4 regions of the Nocardioides sp. WS12 genome follow, and region 1 is predicted to be linked to each of the others. Evidence: predicted binding sites of a transcription regulator. Region 1 holds the regulator's gene; each other region holds the start of a gene.
The links. The regulator HrcA, encoded in region 1, represses chaperone genes, less so after heat shock. The targets are predictions, from matches to a motif close to TTGGCACTCGNNNNNNNCGAGTGCCAA.

Region 1 (5,417 bases):
CTTCGAAGCCACCGTGGGGTGGACGATCGAGGACTCGACCGGCACGGTGGTCCTCGAAGGATTCACGACCGCCGACGGCTGGATCGACAAGCTCTACCCGTGGACGACGAAGATCGACGTCAGCAGCCTGGACGCCGGCTCGTACACGTTCATCGCCCGCACCGATGATCCCTCGGGCGGTGAAGGCGGCGGCCCGACCGAGGACACGAAACGGATCATTGTCGAGTGAGGACGACCGACGCGTGAAGTTCAGCCGGAAGCGACTCAACCGCACCCTGTTGCTCCGCCAGCACCTGCTGGCCAGGGTGGACAGCACGCCGGCCGCGATGGTCGAGCACCTGATCGGCCTGCAGGCGCAGGAGTCCCTGCCGCCGTACCTCTCCCTGGCGGCGCGGCTGACCGACGTCGACCCGCATGCGGTCAGCGGCGCGATCGAGGACCGCAGCCTGGCGCGTGTGCTCAGCCTGCGCGACACGGTCCATCTGCATGTCCCCGCCGATGCGCTGCGGTTGCCGGTCTGGGCCGCCCCCGTTCGCGAGCGCGAGATGAAACAGAGCCAGACGATCGGGTCGGCACGGACCGTCGATCGCGGCGCCTTCGCTGCGGCCATCCGCGAGGTGCTGGCCGACGGCCCCCTTCCTCAGCGCGCCCTGGGCGCCGGCCTCGCCGAGCGCTTCCCCGCATTCACGTCGGGCCAACTGGGCCAGGTCGCACGCGTCGCCGAGGTGCTGGCGCAACTGCCACCGCGCGGCTGCTGGAAGCCCACCGGTTCGACCGCCGTGGCCTACGACTTCCTGGACCGCTGGCTCGATGCTCCGCTCGCCGAGCCCGACGTCCCTGACCTGATTCGGCGTTATCTCCGGGCCTTCGGCCCCGCGACGGCGGCCGATGTCACCACCTGGTCGGGCATCACGCGCCTGGTGCCGATCGTCAAGGGCATGGACGACCTCGTGCAGCACGAGGACGAGAACGGCCGCACCCTCTACGACCTCGCCGATGCGCCGATCGCCGACGAGGACGCGCCCGCGCCGGTCCGCCTGCTCGGCACCTACGACAACGTGTGGCTCTCCCACGCATCGCGCGACCGGGTCACCGCACCCGAACGCCGCAACGCCTGGTTCGGCGTCAACGGCGCCCAGATGATGTCGTTGTACGTCGACGGGTGGCTCGAAGGCCTGTGGCGGATCGAGGACGACCGGATCGTCGTCGGGGAGGTCCTGCGGCCGCTGACGAAGACCGAAAAGGCCGAACTGGACGAGGAGATCGCCCGGACCGAGGCCCTGCTGGCGCGCTGAGCGCGCTAGCCGCCCCAGCGTGGCGTGCGCGCGAGCAACGCCGACACCGCAGCCAGGCCGGCCGTGGAGGTCCGGAGCACTTCGGCGCCCAGACCCACGGCCACGGCACCCGCGTTGACGAAGCGGGCCACCTCGTCGTCGGTGAGCCCACCCTCGGGTCCGACCACGACCAGGATGTCGCCGTCACGCGGCAGGGCCAGCGCGGACAACGGCTCGGTGGCTTCTTCATGGAGCACGACAGCCACGTCGACACCCTCGATCAGGCCCGCCACGTCGTCGGTCGTGGCCAGGGGGTCGACGTCGGGATGCCAGGCGCGACGCGCCTGCTTCGCCGCTTCGCGCGCCGTCGCCTGCCACTTGGCGTGCGACTTCGCGGCGCGCTCGCCCTTCCAGACAGCGACGCTGCGCGACGCGGCCCACGGCACGATCCGGGCAACGCCGATCTCGGTCAGCACCTCGACGGCGAGCTCGCCACGCTCACCCTTGGGCAGGGCTTGCACGACGGTGAAGCGCGGCGACGGCTCGGGGAGTTCCGCGACGTCGCGGACCAGCACGGAGAACTCCCGCTTCGCGGTCGCGCTGACGTCACCGGTGGCCACCCGACCGACACCGTCGGACAGTTGGAGCGGCTCCCCCACCCGCAGTCGTCGTACGACGACAGCGTGGTGGGCTTCGTCACCCTCGACCGTCACGGTCGCTCCGGCAGTGACGCCGGCCAGCGAGGCGACGAGGTGCTGCGGAAGCGTCATTGAACGACCAGGTCAGTGCGCGGTGAACGCGTCGCGAAGTCGGCCGAACATCGACTTGTGGGTCGGTCGCACGTCACCGGTCGGCTGCTCCTCGCCCCGGATGGCCGCCAGTTCGCGCAGCAACTCCTCCTGCCGCGCATCGAGGCGACCGGGGGTCTCGACCGCGATCGAGACGACGAGGTCGCCCCGGCCACCGCGCAGACCGGGCACACCGCGACCACGCAACAGCACCTGGTGGCCGGACTGGGTGCCGGCCGGGATCGGCAGGTCGAAGCTGGTCTCGACACCGGAGTCCTCGTCCTGCTCGAGGTCGGCCTCGAGGGTCGGGAGCGCGATGGTGGTGCCCAGGGCCGCTGCGGTCATCGGGACCGACACGGTGCAGTGCAGGTCGTTGCCGTTGCGCTCGAACGTGGCGTGCGGCGCGACGTGGATCTCGACGTAGAGGTCTCCGGCGGGACCGCCGCCCGGGCCGACCTCGCCCTGCTCGGTGAGCTGGACGCGGGTACCGGTGTCGACGCCCGCGGGGATCTTCACCGTCAGGCTGCGACGCGACCGGATCCGACCGTCGCCCGCGCAGTCGCGGCAGGGGTCGGCGATGACGGAGCCGAAGCCGCGGCACGCGGCACAGGGGCGCAGGGTCCGGATCTCGCCGAGGAACGAGCGCTGCACGTGCGCGACCTCGCCGACGCCGCGACAGGTCTCGCAGGGCACCGGCTGGGTGCCCGGAGCCGCACCGGCGCCGCTGCACGTCGTACAGCGGATGGCGGTGTCGACCTTGAGCTCACGCGAGACGCCGAAGGCGGCCTCCGCGAGCTCGATCTCGATCCGGATGAGGGCGTCCTGCCCACGGCGCACACGGGGGCGCGGGCCGCGGCCGCCACCCTGGCCGCCACCGCCCTGGCCGCCGAAGAAGGCGTCCATGATGTCGGTGAAGGAGAACCCGGCACCCTGACCGCCGCCGAAGCCGCCGCTGAACGGGTCGCCGCCGCGGTCGTACGCCGCGCGCTTCTGTGGGTCGGACAGGACTTCGTAGGCCGCAGTGACCAGCTTGAACTGCTCCTGGCTCTCCGGGTCCGGGTTGACGTCCGGGTGGAGCTGCCGGGCCAGGCGCCGGTAGGCCTTCTTCAGGGTGTCGGCGTCCGCGTCGCGGGCAACACCCAGCAGTTCGTAGAGGTCCGTGCTCACTTCTTCTCCATCATTCCTGAGGCGCCGGGAGCGCCATCAGTTCTCGTCGAGGATGCGCGACATGTAGCGCGCAACCGCGCGCACCGCCGCCATCGATCCGGGGTAGTCCATGCGGGTCGGGCCCACGATGCCGAGGGACGCGAGCGCGTCGTCGGGGCCGTAGCCCGTCGCGACGACGCTGGTGGACGCCAGTTCCTGGTAGGGCCCTTCGGCACCGATCCGGACCGTCACTGCGCCACTGCCGGTGGCTTCCCCGAGGAGCTTGAGCAGGACGACCTGCTCCTCCAGCGCCTCGAGGAGGGGACGGACCGAGGTGTCGAAATTGTCACCGAAGCGGGCGAGGTTCGCCGTACCGCCGACGACCACCCGCTCATCCGATCGGTGGTCACTCATCGCGTCGACAAGGGTGTCGACGACCGAGACCGTCACCGCGGACGGAGCCGGGGCTCCCTCCTCGGGACGGATCAGGCCGTTGAGGGCGGCCGCCGCCTCGGCGATGACCTCGCCGGTCGCGGCCAGGTTGACGCGCGAGCGCAGTGCGGCGAGGTCGGCCTCGGCCAGGTCGCTCTCGAGCTCGACCAGGCGCTGCTCGACCCGACCCGAGCTGAGGATCAGCACGACCAGCAGGCGCGTCGGGGTCAGCGCGACGATCTCGACGTGGCGCACGGTCGAGTGCGACAGCGAGGGGTACTGCACCACCGCGACCTGACGGGTCAACTGGGCCAGCACCCGCACCGAGCGGTGGACGACGTCGTCGAGGTCGACCGCCCCGTCCAGGAAGGTCGCGATCGCGCGGCGCTCTGCGGACGACGTGGGCTTGACGGTCGAGAGGCGGTCGACGAAGAGTCGGTAGCCCTTGTCCGTCGGCACCCGGCCGGCGCTGGTGTGCGGTTGGGCGAGGTAGCCCTCGTCCTCCAGTGCCGCCATGTCGTTGCGGATGGTCGCCGGGGACACGTTGAGGTGGTGGCGTTCGACGAGCGCCTTCGAGCCCACGGGCTCCTCGGTCGCGACGTAGTCCTCGACGATGGCGCGCAGTACGGCGAGCCTGCGGTCCTCCTGCATGCCCCACCTCCCTGTCGTCCCTGGTGTTGTCGCGTCGGTTTCGTCTGGCACTCCACTCCGGCGAGTGCCAATGCTACCCGTGGAGACCCCGAAAGCCCGGACCGCCGGACCGAGACCTTCCCCGCATCCGGTCTCCCATGTAGGTTAGGCTCACCTAAATCAGATCGTCGAAGGAGAACCCCACCGTGTCCCTCGATACCGGTATCGACGCTGGTCGCGTCGACGTCCACCGTCTCGCCGCCGCGGCCCGCAGCATCCTGGCCTGCCCGGACGACGTCACCCTCGTGGTCGACGGGATCGACGACATCACCGCGGGACTCGACCAGGACCACCTCGAGATGCAGGACCACAGCGGGCGTCCGGTCTTCGCCTGCCCGGCCGACTCGGACCTCGCGCTCGCCGCCCACGACCGGCGTGGCGCCCTGCTCACCCTGCGCAGCGGGCTGGGCCGCCCGGGCTCCTCCGATCGCGACGCGACCCTCACCCTGTCCGGCCGGCTCGAGGCCAGCGGGCTCGAGGAGTGCGAGTGCTGCTGCGAGGTTCGCCTGCGGGTCAGCCTGCACCTCGACTTCGCCGTCCTCGCCCGCGAGAGCACCCCCGACGTCGCCCCCGACGAGACCCGGCTGCGGGTGCCGCTGGCCGCCTTCGGCTCGCGCGCCCACGACCTCAACCGCGGCTTCCTCCAGCGCTCGGTCGAGCACGCCAACGTCTGCCACCAGGACGAACTCCGCCGTGCGATCGCGACCCGGACCAACACGCGCCTCGGCGACATCGTCGGCGTCAGCCTCGCCGACCTCCAGACCACCGCCGTGGCGCTGCAGTGGGTCGACATCGACGGCGCCCACGACGCCGCACTCAGCTTCCCCCGCGCAGCCACGAGCGCCGCGGACCTCGGCGAGCTCCTGCGCTCCGAACTGCACGCGGGTCTCTGTTGAGGTCGGACTAGCCTGACCGAGTGCCTTTCACCGAAGTAGCCGACCGCGTCTGGGTCCTGCGCCACCCCTGGTTCGACCTCAACGTCACCGTGGTCGGCGGCGAGCGCGGCTTGGTGGTCGTCGACACGCACGCCTCGTCCGTCGCCGCGACCGAGGTGATCGGCGAACTGCGCAAGCTCGACCGCGGTGAC
Region 2 (5,417 bases), 2.1 Mb from region 1:
CAGCTCGCGTTGCTGCGGACGGCGACCTTGCTCACCGGTGACCGGCAGCGGGCCGAGGACCTGGTCCAGGAGGCGCTGACGAAGGTGGCGCTGCGCTGGCGCCGGCTGCGCGACGACAACCCCGAGGGGTACGCCCGGCAGATCATCGTGCGCGACAACATCTCGGCCTGGCGCAAGCGGCGCCGTGAGGTCGTGGTCGACCAGGTGCCACGCGTCGTCGTACCCGACCACACGGCTGCCTCCGAGCGCCGACTGCTGCTCGACGAGGCACTGGCCACGCTGACGCCGCGGCAACGTGCGGTGGTCGTGCTGCGCTACTACGACGACCTCACCGAGCGGGCCGCTGCCGAAGCGCTCGGTGTCAGCGTCGGCACCGTGAAGAGCCAGACCCACCTCGCGCTGTCCCGGTTGCGCGAAGCCGCGCCCGAGCTCGCCGAACTCCTGCGAGAGGAGAGTTGAGATGACCGACCAGCGACTGCGCGACCTGCTCCACGAGCAGGTGGCCGACCTCGAATCCACCGATCGTTCCGCGGCTGCGTGGGCAGGCGCGCGACGCATTCGGCAGCGCCGGATCACCGTGGTGGCGAGCGCTGCCGTCGCGACCGTTGCGGTCGTGGCGGGAAGCCTTGTCCTCACGAAGGGCGATGGTGGGGAGCCGGCCGATCCCGCCCCGACGCCGACCACCGAACAGTCCGTCCAGTCCTCGTCGGTCGAACCCGGCCGCGACTACCGCGGCGCGAAGACCTGGTGGGCGCCGGTCGACACGGCGGAGGGGGACCTGCCGGAGCTCGAATCGTTGCCGTACCCGCCCGAGATCAGCCTTGCCCCCGACCTGCCCCCGCATTCGGCCGGAGTCCCGGCGCACGCCGTGTACGAGCTGTCTGGCGACGGCCCGCGGCCGGGGCGGGTGGTCATCGTGGGCCACGACGGCTTGACGCACGCGCTCGACGTCGGGCGCCTGGACCCCGTGACCGACGAGGAGGGCAATGTCCTGTCGCCGCTGACGGCCGAGAGTCTCGCGCCGGACGGGCGGCACGTGTTCTTCATCCAGGAGAGCTCGCTCGAGGTGTACGACCTGACGACGGGCACCTGGGCCACCTACGAGATCGTGCCCCGGATGGGGGAGCAAGCCCTCTGGATCAACTCCGCCGAGGTCTGGACGCCCGGTGAGTTGGGCGCGCCCGACGGTGTCGGGACGACGTACGACGTCACGGGGTCCGGCCTCGATTCGTCTTCGGGCGTCCCGGACGTCCCCCGGGTGTGGGACACCTCCGACGAGCCGTGGGGGCCGGTGCGGCTCTCGGATCGCGACGGTGCGGCGCAGGGCATGTTCCTGGCCGACGTGGCCAGCGGCCCGGACGGCGCGATGGGCGGCCTGGATGCGCTGGCAGCGCGGGTCGGGTCGACCGAGGGCAAGAACGTGCACCTCCTGGTCATGCCCGGCCCGGACAGCGGCCGCTGGAAGGGTTGCTGCCCGGTCATCGGCTGGCTCGACGACGAGACGGTGCTGTTCCAGTCCCGCTCGAACGCGATGCGGATCCTCGCCTGGCGCGTCGGCACGGCGGATCTGCGCAGGGTCTCGCGGATCACGGGCTGGGAGCCCGGCGAAGAGGTGCCGGTCGGGAGCTTCGCCGACCCTCGCTGAACGTCTTTTCCTTGCACTCGCAGGGGTCGAGTGCTAAACATGAGGCTGGCACTCGTAAGATCAGAGTGCCAATCCGGACCGGCCCTTCGGCCCGGCTCACCACGAACGCACCTGCGAAGGATCGCAAGAGACATGTCGAAGCTGATTGCTTTCAACGAAGAGGCCCGGCGCGGGCTCGAGCGTGGCATGAACACGCTCGCCGACGCCGTCAAGGTCACCCTCGGCCCCAAGGGCCGCAACGTCGTCCTGGAGAAGAAGTGGGGCGCCCCCACGATCACCAACGACGGTGTTTCCATCGCCAAGGAGATCGACCTCGAGGACCCCTACGAGCGCATTGGCGCCGAGTTGGTCAAGGAGGTCGCCAAGAAGACCGACGACGTCGCCGGTGACGGTACGACCACCGCGACCGTGCTCGCTCAGGCCCTCGTCAAGGAAGGCCTCCGCAACGTTGCTGCCGGCGCCAACCCGATGGGCCTCAAGCGCGGCATCGAGGCGGCTGTCACGGCCGTGACCGAGCAGCTGCTCGCCCTGGCCAAGGACGTCGAGACGCGCGAGCAGATCGCCGCCACCGCCACCATCTCCGCCGGCGGCGACGCCACCGTCGGTGACGCCATCGCCGAGGCGATGGACAAGGTCGGCAAGGAGGGCGTGATCACGGTCGAGGAGTCGAACACCTTCGGCATCGACCTCGAGCTCACCGAGGGCATGCGGTTCGACAAGGGCTACATCTCGGCCTACTTCGTCACCGACCCCGAGCGCATGGAGACGGTCCTTGAGGACGCCTACGTCCTCATCGCCAACTCCAAGATCAGCAACGTCAAGGACCTGCTGCCCCTCCTGGAGAAGGTCATGCAGTCGGGCAAGCCGCTCGTCATCCTCGCTGAGGACGTCGACGGCGAGGCGCTGTCGACCCTGGTCGTCAACAAGATCCGTGGCACGTTCAAGTCGGTTGCCGTCAAGGCTCCCGGCTTCGGCGACCGCCGCAAGGCCATGCTGCAGGACATCGCGATCCTGACCGGCGGCCAGGTCATCTCCGAAGAGGTCGGCCTCAAGCTGGAGACCGCTGGTCTCGAGCTGCTCGGCCAGGCCCGCAAGGTCGTCATCACCAAGGACGAGACCACCATCGTCGAAGGTGCCGGCGACGCTGGCCAGATCGAGGGTCGGGTCAACCAGATCCGTGCCGAGATCGAGAAGTCGGACTCCGACTACGACCGCGAGAAGCTCCAGGAGCGCCTCGCGAAGCTGGCCGGCGGCGTGGCCGTCATCAAGGTCGGCGCGGCCACCGAGGTCGAGCTCAAGGAGCGCAAGCACCGCATCGAGGACGCCGTTCGCAACGCGAAGGCTGCCGTCGAAGAGGGCATCCTGCCCGGTGGCGGTGTCGCACTGGTCCAGGCCGGCGCGACCGCGTTCGAGAAGCTCGAGCTCGAGGGTGACGAGGCCACCGGTGCGAACATCGTTCGCGTCGCGCTCTCGGCCCCGCTGAAGCAGATCGCGATCAACGCCGGCCTCGAGGGCGGCGTCGTTGCGGAGAAGGTCGCCGGTCTCCCGGCCGGCCAGGGCCTCAACGCTGCGACCGGCGAGTACGTCGACCTGCTGGCCGCGGGCATCATCGACCCGGCCAAGGTCACCCGCTCGGCGCTGCAGAACGCCGCGTCGATCGCCGCGCTGTTCCTCACCACCGAGGCCGTCGTGGCCGACAAGCCGGAGAAGGCTGCCGCTGGTGGCGGCGACCCGACCGGTGGCATGGGTGGCATGGACTTCTGAGTCCTGCCTCCACGGCAATCCTCTGCAAGGCCCCCGCTTCGGCGGGGGCCTTGTGGCGTTTTCGGGCTGGGCGCGGATGAACCAGCGCCGCCGCGACCAGTGGGCGATGATGGCGCGGTGAGCTCCCCTGAACCAGACGCCCGTTCTGTCTCGCCGCTCGTGGCCGGGCTGGTGCCTGTCCTGACGCTGGCCGTGTTCGTCGGCCTGGCCTACTTCGCAGGCAAGGCCATCGACGGCCCGAGTTGGCTGACCAACGTCCTGGTGATCATCGGTGCCTGTGTGGGCTACGTCGTGAGCCGCACGATCCTGCGCTGGATCTTCACGCCGCGCTGAGGTTCTCCACAGGTGGTGCCGCAGCGCGTCGTGATGTCGGTGCCCCGAACCCCGCCCACCAGCGGAGCTCGCGCCACCTCGCAACCTGTCCAATGCACGCTTACGGAAACGCCCTCTCCTGCCGATGGTCGTGCGCGGCAGCACCCAGCAGGGCAGCGCCTAACTGGTGATTCCCTGGCGCCACGCGCCGGCTATCCACCAGCTAAGGCAGGACTGCCGCACCCGGGTGAATCGCACTGACATGCCGCGGTCGGAGCGGAACGCCCGACCGCGCCGCTCGGAGCGCGTGGTCGCACCGAGTTCACGACCGTGCTGAGGTGGCGCGCGAGGCCGCGATGAAGCCGACTGATGCTGTGTGGGAATCTCGAGGCATGCCAACAGCCGAAGGAGAACGCATCGCACGTCGCCGCTTGCGTGCCCTGCGTGCCCTTGGTCTTGGTTCATGCGCGCTGGCGCTCGCCTTCACTCTGCCTGCAGTTGACATGGGGACGCCGAGACGCGGGGATTCGTTCGCCGCGCTGCTGCGACTGCTCTTTGTCCCGCTCGGCGAAGTCACAGAGCCAGTGCTGCTGTGGCGGGCGCGCCTCTTACTGGCCTTCGGTCTTGTACTGACCGCGGCGAGCGAGTTCATGCGGCGACGTATGAACCGGAAGCGTCGCCATCTTCGGCACAGCGGCGACCCCTCCGTGCGATCTGTCGGGCGCTGAGTTGCCGGCTTCAACCATGCCGCTGGCAGGGCGCGGGCTAACCGACCACGACGCGGCATGCAGAGACGCAAACCCAGTTGGCCGCGAGGCCTTCCCACGGCAACATGGGCGCGTGCCCTTTGAGCCAGTTGTGACCTCGAAGGTCGCCGAGATCCTGGCTACGGTCGTGGAGTGCGGTGGCGAGGCACGCGGTGCGCATCTGCTCGACACTTGTGGTTTGAACAAGGTCCAGCTGACTCGCCAACTCCGATGGATGGAGATGCAGGACTTCATCAACCAGGTTGGGTCGTGGAATGACGGTGGCCTGTGGGTTCGCGCAACGACCCTCGGTCGAGCCATCCTCGCGGCACAGTCCTGAGCCATTCGCGCTCATGCCGCGATCCGCTCGGTCGTGTCGAGTTGGGTGCGTTCGGGTTGACGCTTAGCCGTCGCGGAACTCGTCGTCCGGGTTGAGGTCCTCCAGCTCCCAGCGTCCGTCCCTCATCCAGAACAGAAAGGGCCGGGGAAGGCCTTCATCGAGGGCATATCCCACCAGTGTCGGGTTCGGCGTCCAGTCATAGCCGCCCGTGTCGTTCCTTCCGGCGACGTACTCGCCTAAGCGCGGTTCTACGAACGGTGCCAACCATTCAAGTGCCTCGCTGGCTTCCTCCGCGCCCATCTTCCAGGAGAAACGGCAGTCGAGGTTCCAATTGCTCCCCGTCCAAGCGAGGACTCCATGCTCCGTGGTGCCGCCGCTCATTTCGATGCTGACAGCGTTCGCCCAGTCGTGACGCCACGGCTCATGCTCGTACGGATCCCTCTCCTCAAAACCCGCGTAGCGCCAGTCCGGTTCCCACAGTTCCCAGCCTTCAACAACCGGTGCGGGGAGATCGGGCGCACCGGGAGACTCCTCGGCCAACGCGGAGAAGGCAGCAAGGACGTGCTCTGGCGCTGATTCGACGAAGTCGAACGACAGACAAACCTCGGTG
Region 3 (5,417 bases), 680 kb from region 1:
TCGGGTTCGTAGAGGAAGGCGCCGACCGGTCGGACACCCACGGCTGCCGGGCCGGGGTCGTCCTCGTCGGTGATGCTGGCGAGGCCGCCGGATCCGATGACGGTCGCGCGGCGGGCGACCGTCGCGGTGCGTCCGGCCCACAGGGCGGCTTCCTTGACCTCGCCCTCGTCACTGACCCATTCGCCCTCGACGCCCTCGGGAATCAGCGCGTGCGGAATGCCGGGGGCGACCTTGACGCAGGCGTCGCGCCGGAGCAGTCCTTCGACCCAGGTCCATGGCGGCGTCCAGTCCTCGACCCGGAAACTGCGCCCGGCACCCGTACGTCGCGCGGGGTCGGCGAAGGCCAGGTCGAAGGCCCGGTGGTCGACCTCGGTGGCGTCGGCGACCTGCACCGCACCGGCCAGGCCCAGGGCAGCGAGGTTCGCCTCGGCGACGGCCACCCGCACCGGGTCGAGGTCGACACCGGCGCAGACGATCCCGGCCCGGGACGCAGCGATCAGGTCGCCGCCTATCCCGCAGCCCAGGTCGATCAGGCTGGTCGCCTCGAACGCGGTGTACCGACCGGCCCGGTGCTCGGCGACCCGGAGCCGGGTGGACTGTTCGAGCGCGTCCGGCGTGAAGTACATCCGGGGTGCGAGGTCACCGAACTTCGCCACCGCACGGACACGCAGGTCCACCTGCGTGAGTGCCGTCGCAGCACGCTCCGCGGACGTCGTACGACGAAGGGCGGAGCCCGCAGCCAGGGCGCTCGCGCCGCTGTCGACGAGCGCGGTCGCCTCGGCGAGCAAGGTCTGGCCGTCGTCGGTCAGCAACCACCGGAAGGCATCGATGTCCACCCGGTGATCCTGTCAGGTGGTGAGGGACTCCGGGGTCGGCGCGTCCTCGTGCTTCGTCGCGTCGCCGTGTCCGGGCCACCAGGCGGCATGGCCGAGCAGTGACGTCAGCGCCGGCGTGAAGAACATCGACATCACGAACGAGACGATGAGGATGCCGACGGCGAGCGCGAAGCCCATCGACACGATCAGCGTGTTGCCGCCGAGCATCAGGGATGCGAACGTGCCGGCCAGGATCACACCCGCGGCAGCAATTGTCGGTCCCGCGTGGGTCACCGCCCGGGCTGCTGCCTCGTGCGGATCGCGGCCTTCCTGGGCCTCCTCGCGCAGTCGGGCGATCATCAGGATGTTGTAGTCCGTCCCGAGCGCGGTGACGAACAGATAGATGTAGATCGGCAGCATGAAGATCAGGCCGGACTCGCCGCCGATGAACTGGAACGCGATCACCGTGGTGCCGAGGGTGGCGGCGAAGCCGAGCCCGACGGCGGCCATCAGGAACCACGGCGCGACCAGGCTGCGCAGCAGGAGGGCGAGGATCAGCATGATGACGGCCGCGGCGACCGGGAACACGACCTTGTAGTCGCGGGCCATCGCTGACGACATGTCGGCGAAGATGCCGGGCGTTCCTCCGACGTAGGCCTCGGTCCCGTCGGGCGCGGCCTCGTGCGCGGCGTCCCGGATGGGTCCGCTGACGTTGTCCTGGGCGACATCGGAGACCGGGTCGTCGGACAGCGTCAGGTAGTACTGGTAGGCCGACTTGTCTGCGGACGGGATCGGTCCGGCCACCTCGTCCACGCCCTTGGCCTCGCCGAGCGCCGTCTTGAACGTCTCGAGCTGCGCGGGGGTGACGTCGGCGCCCTTGGTGTCGACGAGCACCGGGACGGGTTCGGCCGCTCCGGCGGAGAAGTGCTCCTGGAAGGTCTCCATCGCCTCGGTCGACTCGACGCCGTCCGGCAGGCTCGAGTTGAAGTCGAAGGACGGGTTGAAGCTGAGCGCGAAGATCGCGAGCACCGCCATCGCTCCGCCCGACACCAGCGCGGTGCGGCCGGGGTGGCGACCGACGGTGTTGCCGAGCTTGATGAAGGTGCCGTGCTTCGGCTCCTTCTGCCAGGACTTCGACGGCCAGAAGAGCGCCTTGCCGAGCAGGGACACGATGGCCGGAACCAAGGTGAGAGCCGCAATCAACGTGACGAACACTGCGATCGCCAGGGCCGGGCCGATCGCCCGGAAGATGCTCAGGGAGCTGAGGATCAAGGCCATGAACGCGACGATCACCGCGCCTCCGGCGGACGCAATCGCTTCGCCGGCCCGGTCGAGACTGTGCACGACGGAGTCCCGCACGGCCGCGCCCTGGCGCATTCGTTCGCGGTGCCGGAAGAGGAAGAACAGGATGTAGTCGGTCCCGACGCCGTAGAGGACGACGATCAGGATCTGCTGCACCGAGGAGTCGGCCTTGAGGTCGAAGATGTCGTTGGCCCAGGCGATCGCGCCGGTGGCGATCACCGACACGAGCGCCACGGTGACCACCGGCAGCAGGCAGATCAGCACGCTGCGGAAGATCAGGGCGAGCAGGCCGACGATCAGGACGACGGTGACGATCCCCACGATCAGCAGGGTGGTCTCGCCGGACTCCTGTGAGTCGAGGCCCTGGGGGACCGAGCCCGTCGTACGGATCTCGAGGTCGGTGCCCTTCTCGAGGTCGCCCAGTTCCTTGCGGAGGTCCTCGGCGTCGTCGAAGGCCTGCGGGTCGTACCCCGAGGCGCCGTCGGCGAGCGGGACGATCCCGAACATCACGGTCCCGTCGGCGGACAGGTTGGGCTTGCCCTCCTCGTTCTGGGTGATGACGACCTGCTGGAAGGTCTTCTTGCCCAGCGTCGACCCGACCTCGGTCGCGACCTCGACGGCCGCGGTCTGGTCGGCGGCCGTCAGCTTTGCGCCGTCCTTGCGCTCGAAGACGAGGATCGCGCCGGGGGAGAAGGCATCGGAGAACTCCGCCTCCTGCAGTTTCAGGGCCTGGATCGACTCGTAGTGGTCGGGCAGGAACTCCGAGTTGTCCTGAGTGGACTCCAGAGCGGGCGCGGTGGCGCCGACGATGACGGCGATCAACACCCACCCGGCGATGACGAACCAACGGAACCGAGTCACGAACCGACCGAGCGCAGCGAACATGCTTGAACGCTAGCGGCGGACAGGTGCGGTGGGTCAACCGACTTTGGTAGGGCCGTGGCAGAAGTTCGGCCATCTCGTCCAGGGGTCGCTCTGGCACTCACTTGCGGAGAGTGCTAGTTTCGTGGTTGGCACTCTCGCATCGAGTGTGCCAATGCTGGCCGGGAAGTCCGCTTCCCGGCGCACGCCCACCGAACCCAAGCAGTCAGCTCAGAAAGTGGAGGTCGACATCGTGTCGGTCAACATCAAGCCCCTCGAGGACCGGATCGTCGTCAAGCCCCTCGAGGCGGAGCAGACCACGGCGTCCGGCCTGGTCATCCCCGACACCGCCAAGGAGAAGCCCCAGGAGGGCGAGGTCCTGGCGATCGGCCCCGGCCGCATCGATGACAACGGCAACCGCGTCCCGCTCGACGTCGCCGTTGGCGACAAGGTCATCTACAGCAAGTACGGCGGCACCGAGGTCAAGTACTCCGGCGTCGAGTACCTCATTCTCTCGGCGCGCGACGTCCTCGCCGTTCTGGGCTGACCTGGCATCCCGCCTGGCTGCGCCGGGGGCGCTCGACGACCGCTTCGCTCAAAGGTCGCCTTCGCGCCCCCGGCTTGCCAGCCGGGCGCCAGATCACCCCAGCCGCAATCCCTGAAAGGCCGTACAAGCAATGCCCAAGATCCTGGAGTTCAACGAGAACGCCCGGCGTGCGCTCGAGCGCGGCGTCGACGCCCTCGCGAACACCGTCAAGGTGACGCTCGGCCCGAAGGGCCGCTACGTCGTCCTCGACAAGAAGTGGGGCGCGCCGACCATCACCAACGACGGCGTGACCGTCGCACGTGAGATCGAGCTGGACGACCCCTTCGAAAACCTTGGTGCGCAGCTCACCAAGGAGGTCGCGACCAAGACCAACGACGTCGCCGGTGACGGTACGACGACCGCGACCGTGCTCGCCCAGGCACTGGTCCACGAGGGACTGCGCGCGGTTGCCGCCGGCGCGAACCCGATGGGCCTCAAGCGTGGCCTCGACCTCGCGACCGCCGCCGTCGGCGACGCGCTCGCGGCTGCCGCCCGTGAGGTCGACGACGAGAAGGACATCGCCTCCGTGGCGACCGTCTCCTCGCGTGACAGCCACATCGGCGACCTGCTCGCCGAGGCGTTCGGCAAGGTCGGCAAGGACGGTGTGATCACCGTCGAGGAGTCCAACACTCCTTCGACCGAGCTCGAGTTCTCCGAGGGCATGCAGTTCGAGAAGGGCTACATCTCGGCGTACTTCGTCACCGACGCGGAGCGCCAGGAAGCCGTCCTCGACGACCCGTACATCCTCATCAACCAGGGCAAGATCTCGGCGATCGCCGACCTCCTGCCGCTGCTGGAGAAGGTCATCCAGGCCGGCAAGCCGCTCTTCATCCTCTGCGAGGACGTCGACGGTGAGGCGCTGTCGACCCTGGTCGTCAACAAGATCCGTGGCACGTTCAACGCTGTTGCCGTCAAGGCGCCCGCGTTCGGCGACCGTCGCAAGTCGATCCTGCAGGACATCGCGGTGCTCACCGGCGCCACGGTCGTCTCGCCGGAGGTCGGCCTCAAGCTCGACCAGGTCGGTCTCGACGTGCTGGGCAGCGCCCGCCGCATCGTCGTCACCAAGGACAACACCACGATCGTGGACGGTGCCGGCGACGCCGCTGCCGTCGCGGGTCGCGTCGAGCAGATCAAGAAGGAGATCGAGACCTCCGACTCCGACTGGGACTCCGAGAAGCTGCAGGAGCGCCTGGCCAAGCTGGCCGGCGGCGTCGTGGTCATCAAGGTCGGTGCCCACACCGAGGTCGAGCTCAAGGAGAAGAAGCACCGGATCGAGGACGCGGTCTCCGCGACGCGCGCCGCGATCGAAGAGGGCATCGTGCCCGGCGGTGGTTCGGCCCTGATCCACGCTGTGGCCGTGCTCGAGGGTGACCTCGGCCTGACGGGCGACGAGGCGACCGGTGTCCGGATCGTCCGCAAGGCCGCCGAGGAGCCGCTGCGCTGGATCGCCGAGAACGGCGGCGTCAACGGCTACGTCATCACCAACAAGGTGCGCGAGGGCTTTGCCGAGCACGGCGCGAGCTTCGGCTACAACGCCGCGACCGGCGAGTTCGGCGACCTGGTTGCCCAGGGCGTCATCGACCCGGTCAAGGTGACCCGGTCGGCTCTGGTCAACGCGGTCTCCATTGCGGGCCTGCTGCTCACGACCGAGACGCTGATCGTCGACAAGCCCGAGGAAGAGGCCCCCGACGCGGGTGGTCACGGCCACGGACACGGACACGGTCACTGATCCACGGCCCTGATCAACTGATCAACCACCGACCCGGTTCGCGCGAGCGAGCCGGGTCGGTGTCGTTTTTGCGTTGCCTGCCGCAACATTGGTGATCGCCTGCTGTCACCTCGGTCCGGCATAG
Region 4 (5,417 bases), 2.5 Mb from region 1:
CCCGTGGGTCCGTCCCTCGGCGTCGACGCCGTGGCGACCGCCGATGTCGTTCTGGTGCCCGGTGTTGCCGTGTCGGAGGGCGGGATTCGCCTGGGCCGCGGCGGCGGCTCCTACGACCGCGCGCTCGGCCGCGTGCCGGCGGGCACCTTCACCTGTGTCCTTTTGTACGACGACGAGGTGCTCCCCGACGTACCGGCCGAGCCGCACGACCGACCGGTCACGGCCGCCGCGACGCCAGGCGGGCTGCTCCGCTTCTAACCGCCGGCGGGCAGCAGGGTCAGCACGTCTTCGCCGGCATCCTCGACGGCGCCGTCGGAGAACACCCACGGCAGGGTCTCGCCGCGGGCCCAGCGGTCGGTCTGGTCGGTGTAGTTCGGGTGGTACGCGTGCCCGGAGACGCCGGTCAGGTTGATCCAGCGCGCGGCGTCCAGGTCGTCCATCGGCACGACCATCCGCATCGACGGGGCGGTCACGACGTCGTACCCCTCGGTCGCGTCCCAGCCGGTCGCGTTGACGAGCGAACCGCCGCCGCCGACTTCCCAGCCGCCACGGTTGAAGATCCGCTCAATGACACCGATGCCCGACTCCCCCAGCGTCGCCGAGCGGAGCTCGAGCTTGTGCAGTGCACCCCACGTCCACTCCTCGGCGTTGGGTGACTCGCGTGCGGTGAGTTCGTCGCGCGCGGCCTTCATGGACGCGCGCAGGATGTCGTCGCGACCTTCCCGGACGCCGTCGGTCTCGACGTCGTCCCACCAGCTCGCCGATCCCTTGGGCAGGATCGACGCGAGGACGGCGAACCAGCGGTCGCTGCCGTCGGGGTCGAGGGCGTCGGGCAACTCGTCGCCGAAGGTCCGCTGCAGCACCTCGCGCCACACGACGTTGAAGTAGGCGGCCGCGCCGCTCTCCGGGCCCTGCCGGTAGTTCCACGAACGCAGCAACCGCTGGCCGTCGGAGTAGTAGCCGCGCGGCAGGTCGACCCGCAGCAGGTACGGCGTCAGCACCTCGCCGATGGCGTTCCAGTCGTCGAGCTGGATCGCCCCCATGCTGCGCACGCTCAGTTCGTCGTCGGCCTCGAGGAGCTCGTTGATCCGCGCCGAGCGGTAGCCGAGGTCCCAGTCGGAGGTGAGGAACGGCGCGTACCGCTCCGGGTCGATCACCGCCTGGTTCGCGGTCGTGATGATCCCCGAGTCCGGGTCGAGCACGTTCGGAAGGGCGTCGTACGGAACGAACTCGCCGGTCCAGGCGGTGTCGCTCTTCCACCCTGCAGCGGGCATCCGGCCGTCGTTGCCGGGCTTGCGGATCGGGACGAGCCCGGTCGCCTGGTAGCCGATGTGGCCCTTCGTGTCGGCGTACACGACGTTCTGCCCGGGTACGGCGAAGTCGCTGAGCGCGGCACGGAACGACGTCCAGTCGCTGGCGGTGTTGAGCGCGAAGAGTGCGTCCGCCGTGGGCCGCGGCTCGAGTGCGGTCCAGGCGAGCGAGACGCCGTACTCCCGCTGCAGGACGTCGCTCATGTGGTCCTCGAAGGACTCGTCGCCGGAGTTCTCCGGCCCCTGCTCCGAGGCGATGTCGGTGAGCTGGTCGACCAGGCCGTCCTCGGTCAGGTCGACCGCGTCCAGTTCGTCGTCCAGCTCGGCCAGGTCGGACAGCAACGGCCCGTGGCTCGTCGAGCGCACGTCGAGGTCGATCGACGATCCGTCGCGGACCTTGATGACTTCCTTGCGTACGACGAGCGGCAGGTCCTTGCCGTCGGACTCCCACGTGTCGCCCTTGATCCGCTCGACGTAGAGGTCGGTGACGTCCGGGCTGAGGTTGGTGAAGCCCCACGCGATGTCGGCGTTGTGTCCGATGACCACGCCCGGAACGCCGGAGAAGCTGAACCCGGCCACGTCCATCGGGCACTCCGTCGAGACCGTGCGGCAGTGCAGCCCCACCTGTGTCCACACACCCGGGAGCGAGATCCCGAGGTGCGGGTCGTTGGCGAGCATCGGCTCGCCGGTGCTGGTGTGGTTGCCGTCGACGACCCAGGCGTTGCTGCCGATGCCGTCGCCCTGCCCGAGCAGTGGCGGTACGCCGGCGAGGACTCCGCGCACCTCAGCGAGGGCCGCCAGCGCGTCGGGATCGCCGAGGGGCGGACGTTGCAACAGCCTTTGCCCGCCGCCGCTGACGTCCTGGTCGAACTCGTCGCCGAGCAGTCCGCCCTGTTGGACGATCGGGTCGTGCTTCGCGTAGGGGTAGCCGGGATAGAGGTCGGCCATGCGCTGGGTGCCGACGGTTGCGGCCGTGAGGGCGCGCCCGATCTCCTCCTCCATGTTGCCGCGCAGGTCCCACGCCATCGCCTTCAGCCAGGCGATGGAGTCGACGGCGGTCCACTTCGCGGGGGTGTAGTCGAGGCCGCTGAGACCGAGCAGGCTGTACTCCAGCGACATGTCGGAGGGTGAGCGGCCGGCGAGATAGGCGTTGACGCCCTCGGCGTAGGCGTCGAGCGCGCTGCGCGTGGCCGGGCGAAGCAGGGTCAGTTCCTTCTCGGCGACGTCGCGCCAACCGAGGGTCCGCACCACCAGGTCGCTCTCGATCCCGGCTTCGCCGAAGAGTTCCGAGAGCCGACCGGCGGTGGCATGGCGTCGTACGTCCATCTCGAAGAAGCGGTCCTGGGCGTGGACAAAGCCCTGCGCGAGCATCAGGTCCGGCATCGAGTCGGCGTAGATCTGCGGGATGCCGGCCTCGTCACGGATCACCTGCACTTCGCCCTCGAGACCGCTGATCTCCAGCTCCCCGCTGGTCTGCGGCCAGGGCTTGCGCGCGACGACCCATGCCGTTGTCAGGCTGGCCACCAGCGCGATCGTGCACAACACGGCGATCACGGTCAGCCAGCGCACTGAGCGCGACCACCTTCGGGACCCCGAATCCGGGCTGGCGTGCTGATCGACGTTCTCTGCTCCCGACATGGTGGGCGTCATTGTGCCGTCTGTGGGGGTCGTGACGTAGCATTGGCACTCGAAAGTCGAGAGTGCCAACCCGGAGAATCCACCGATGCCGACCTACCAGTACCTCTGCACCGCCTGCAGCCACGCGTTCGAGCAGGTCCAGAGCTTCAGCGACGACGCGCTGACGGTGTGCCCCGCGTGCGAGGGCAAGCTCCGCAAGGTGTTCAACTCCGTCGGTGTCGTGTTCAAGGGCTCCGGCTTCTACAAGACCGACAGCCGCTCCTCGACGACCGCGTCCTCGCCGGCCGCGTCCTCCGAGGGCGCGCCCGCGGCGTCCTCTTCTTCCTCGTCGTCTTCGGACTCGGGCTCCTCGGCGCCCGCGAAGTCGACCTCGAGCAGCAGCACCAGCAGCGGCGCTGCCGCCTCTCCTGCCTGAGCCTGTGGAGGACGCCGGCACGACCGGCGCCAGCGACCTACCGTCGCGGGCATGGATTCTTGGGACCCCTCATCGGCGCGCCCGCCGCGCACCCGCGCCCAGTCCTTCGCTGACGCCCTCGCCGAGGTACGACGACGCGTGCTCCGCCGACGCCGCCTGATCGCGGTTCTGCTGATCGCGGTGGCGGTCGCTGCCTCGCTGCGTACCCTCGCGCCGCCACCACCGGCATCCACCACGATGCTCGTCGCCGCGCGTGACCTGCCGGCCGGGCAACTCCTGCGCATCGAGGACCTCGTCGAGCAACAGGTGGCTCCTGGCGTCGTACCGGAGGGGGTGGTGGGGGCGCCGGCCGGGCGCCTGCTGGCCGCCCCGCTCCGCGAGGGCGAACCGGTGACCGACGTACGCCTGGTGGGCGCGGGCCTCGCTCAATCGCCGCCTCCCGGCACCGTCGTGGTGCCGATCCGGCTGTCCGATGCGGGCCAGGCAGCGCTGCTCACCGTGGGCGACCGGATCGACCTGCTGGCCACCGATCCGCAGGCAGGAACGACCGAGGAACTGGCCCGCGAGGTCACCGTGCTGGCGGTGCCCGAGGCCGGAATCTCAGGCGACGGAGCCCTGCCCGGACGCCTGATCGTCGCCGCTGTGAGCGCGAACGACGCCCCCACGGTCGCCGGAGCGTCGGTGGCGACCTACGTGACTTATACGTGGTGTCACAGATAGGTTGCTGTCTGCTCAGAACGCCTCATCAAAGAGATCTCGGGACAGAGGAGACACAAATGGCTGGATTCAGAAAGTTCCTGCTCCAGGGCAACCTGGTCGACATCGCCGTCGCCTTCATCATCGCCACGGCGTTCGGCAGGGTCGTCACCACCTTCACCGCCTGGCTGACCGACCTGCTGCCCGACGCCATGGACGACGTCTTCAGCGACAGGACCTACTTCGGTGCGTTCATGAACTCGGTCATCGCGTTCGTGATCCTCGCAGCGATCGTCTACTTCCTGGTCGTGACGCCCTACACCAAGGCCAAGGAGCGCTTCTTCCCGGACGCGCCCGCCGGCCCGAGCGAGGTCGAACTGCTCACGCAGATCCGCGACTCGCTCGCCACCCGCTGACGGAGAGCGTCAGCTCCCGCAGCACCCAGCCTGTCGGCAGCGTGGCGGGAGGTGTCATCCGAGCAGCTTGCTGCTCCCCACTACACCGAAGACACGCTCGACCAGCAGACTCTGCGCACGTGCCGTCTCACCCTCCGTGGTGAGGCGGCACCTGTGCTTTCAGCCAGCGTTCGGACGCGGTGTCGTCGCCGTCCTTCACGGGTGACGGCGGGTCCTTCTCGTCCGAGGTCACGGTCGGCAGGACATCACCGAAGATCTCGGCGAGGCGTTGCTTGCGCTTCCACTCGGGCTCCATCAGCACAGACCTGCGCGGGCGCGGGCGTCGTCGGACATGCCCTGGGGCACGTCGGTCGCTTCGCCGCCCGGCGACGCGGTGTCCGTGGGATCCGTCGGATCGGTCGTCCCGGAAGCCGGGGGGCTCGCGCTGCCCGAGGCCGACGACGATCCGTCGGTGTTCTCACCGGCGCTGATCGAGTCGCCGAGGTACTCCTTGGTCAGGCGACGGTCGGTGCGCGCCAGGCGCCACAGCTTGTTGACCGCGGAGGTCCACTCGACCCGGCCCGGCTGGGACGTGGAGTAGACCCACGGCGTCGTGACGAAGGAGATGTTGTCCAGCCCGATGCCGTTGAACGAAGCAGCGATGTCGGCGAGCTGGGCGATGTTCTTGAAGTCGGTCTTGAGCGAGCTGGTCGTCGCGTTGACGAACTTCGTCAGCTTCACCGGCTGCGCGAGGGTGTCGGCCGCGACTGCCTTGCTGATCATGGAGGCCATGAACGCCTGCTGGCGCTTGATCCGCTGCGGGTCGGTGCCGTCGCCGATGTGGCGGACCCGGACGTAGCTGAGCGCCTGCTGTCCCTTGATCTCGCGCGTACCGGCCTTCAGCGTGATGCCGTGCTCTTCGTCCTCGATGTCCTCGGGGATGCAGACCTCGACACCACCCAG

Region 2: a site for HrcA is predicted at 1,691-1,717, ahead of groL (chaperonin GroEL). Genes of this name have one in related genera too.
Region 3: a site for HrcA is predicted at 3,093-3,119, ahead of groES (co-chaperone GroES). Genes of this name have one in related genera too.
Region 4: a site for HrcA is predicted at 2,991-3,017, ahead of HRC28_RS06635 (FmdB family zinc ribbon protein). Genes of this name have one in related genera too.

What each region holds. Positions count from the first base shown of each region.
Region 1 covers NZ_CP053928.1:3,926,674-3,932,090, forward strand. The annotation lists gene HRC28_RS18990 (Gmad2 immunoglobulin-like domain-containing protein) at 1-229, shown strand, start outside; gene HRC28_RS18995 (winged helix DNA-binding domain-containing protein) at 243-1,295, shown strand; gene HRC28_RS19000 (16S rRNA (uracil(1498)-N(3))-methyltransferase) at 1,301-2,044, opposite strand; gene dnaJ (molecular chaperone DnaJ) at 2,057-3,229, opposite strand; gene hrcA (heat-inducible transcriptional repressor HrcA) at 3,266-4,291, opposite strand; gene HRC28_RS19015 (hypothetical protein) at 4,477-5,226, shown strand; gene HRC28_RS19020 (MBL fold metallo-hydrolase) at 5,247-5,417, shown strand, end outside.
Region 2 covers NZ_CP053928.1:1,833,426-1,838,842, forward strand. The annotation lists gene HRC28_RS08700 (SigE family RNA polymerase sigma factor) at 1-459, shown strand, start outside; gene HRC28_RS08705 (hypothetical protein) at 461-1,645, shown strand; gene groL (chaperonin GroEL) at 1,778-3,409, shown strand; gene HRC28_RS08715 (hypothetical protein) at 3,527-3,742, shown strand; gene HRC28_RS08720 (hypothetical protein) at 4,487-4,822, opposite strand; gene HRC28_RS08725 (hypothetical protein) at 4,871-5,417, opposite strand, start outside.
Region 3 covers NZ_CP053928.1:4,608,462-4,613,878, reverse strand. The annotation lists gene HRC28_RS22235 (class I SAM-dependent methyltransferase) at 1-836, opposite strand, end outside; gene HRC28_RS22230 (MMPL family transporter) at 849-3,002, opposite strand; gene groES (co-chaperone GroES) at 3,232-3,525, shown strand; gene groL (chaperonin GroEL) at 3,656-5,293, shown strand.
Region 4 covers NZ_CP053928.1:1,418,936-1,424,352, reverse strand. The annotation lists gene HRC28_RS06645 (5-formyltetrahydrofolate cyclo-ligase) at 1-258, shown strand, start outside; gene HRC28_RS06640 (penicillin acylase family protein) at 255-2,879, opposite strand; gene HRC28_RS06635 (FmdB family zinc ribbon protein) at 3,034-3,363, shown strand; gene HRC28_RS06630 (SAF domain-containing protein) at 3,415-4,083, shown strand; gene HRC28_RS06625 (MscL family protein) at 4,140-4,475, shown strand; gene HRC28_RS06620 (hypothetical protein) at 4,603-4,770, opposite strand; gene HRC28_RS06615 (LCP family protein) at 4,770-5,417, opposite strand, start outside.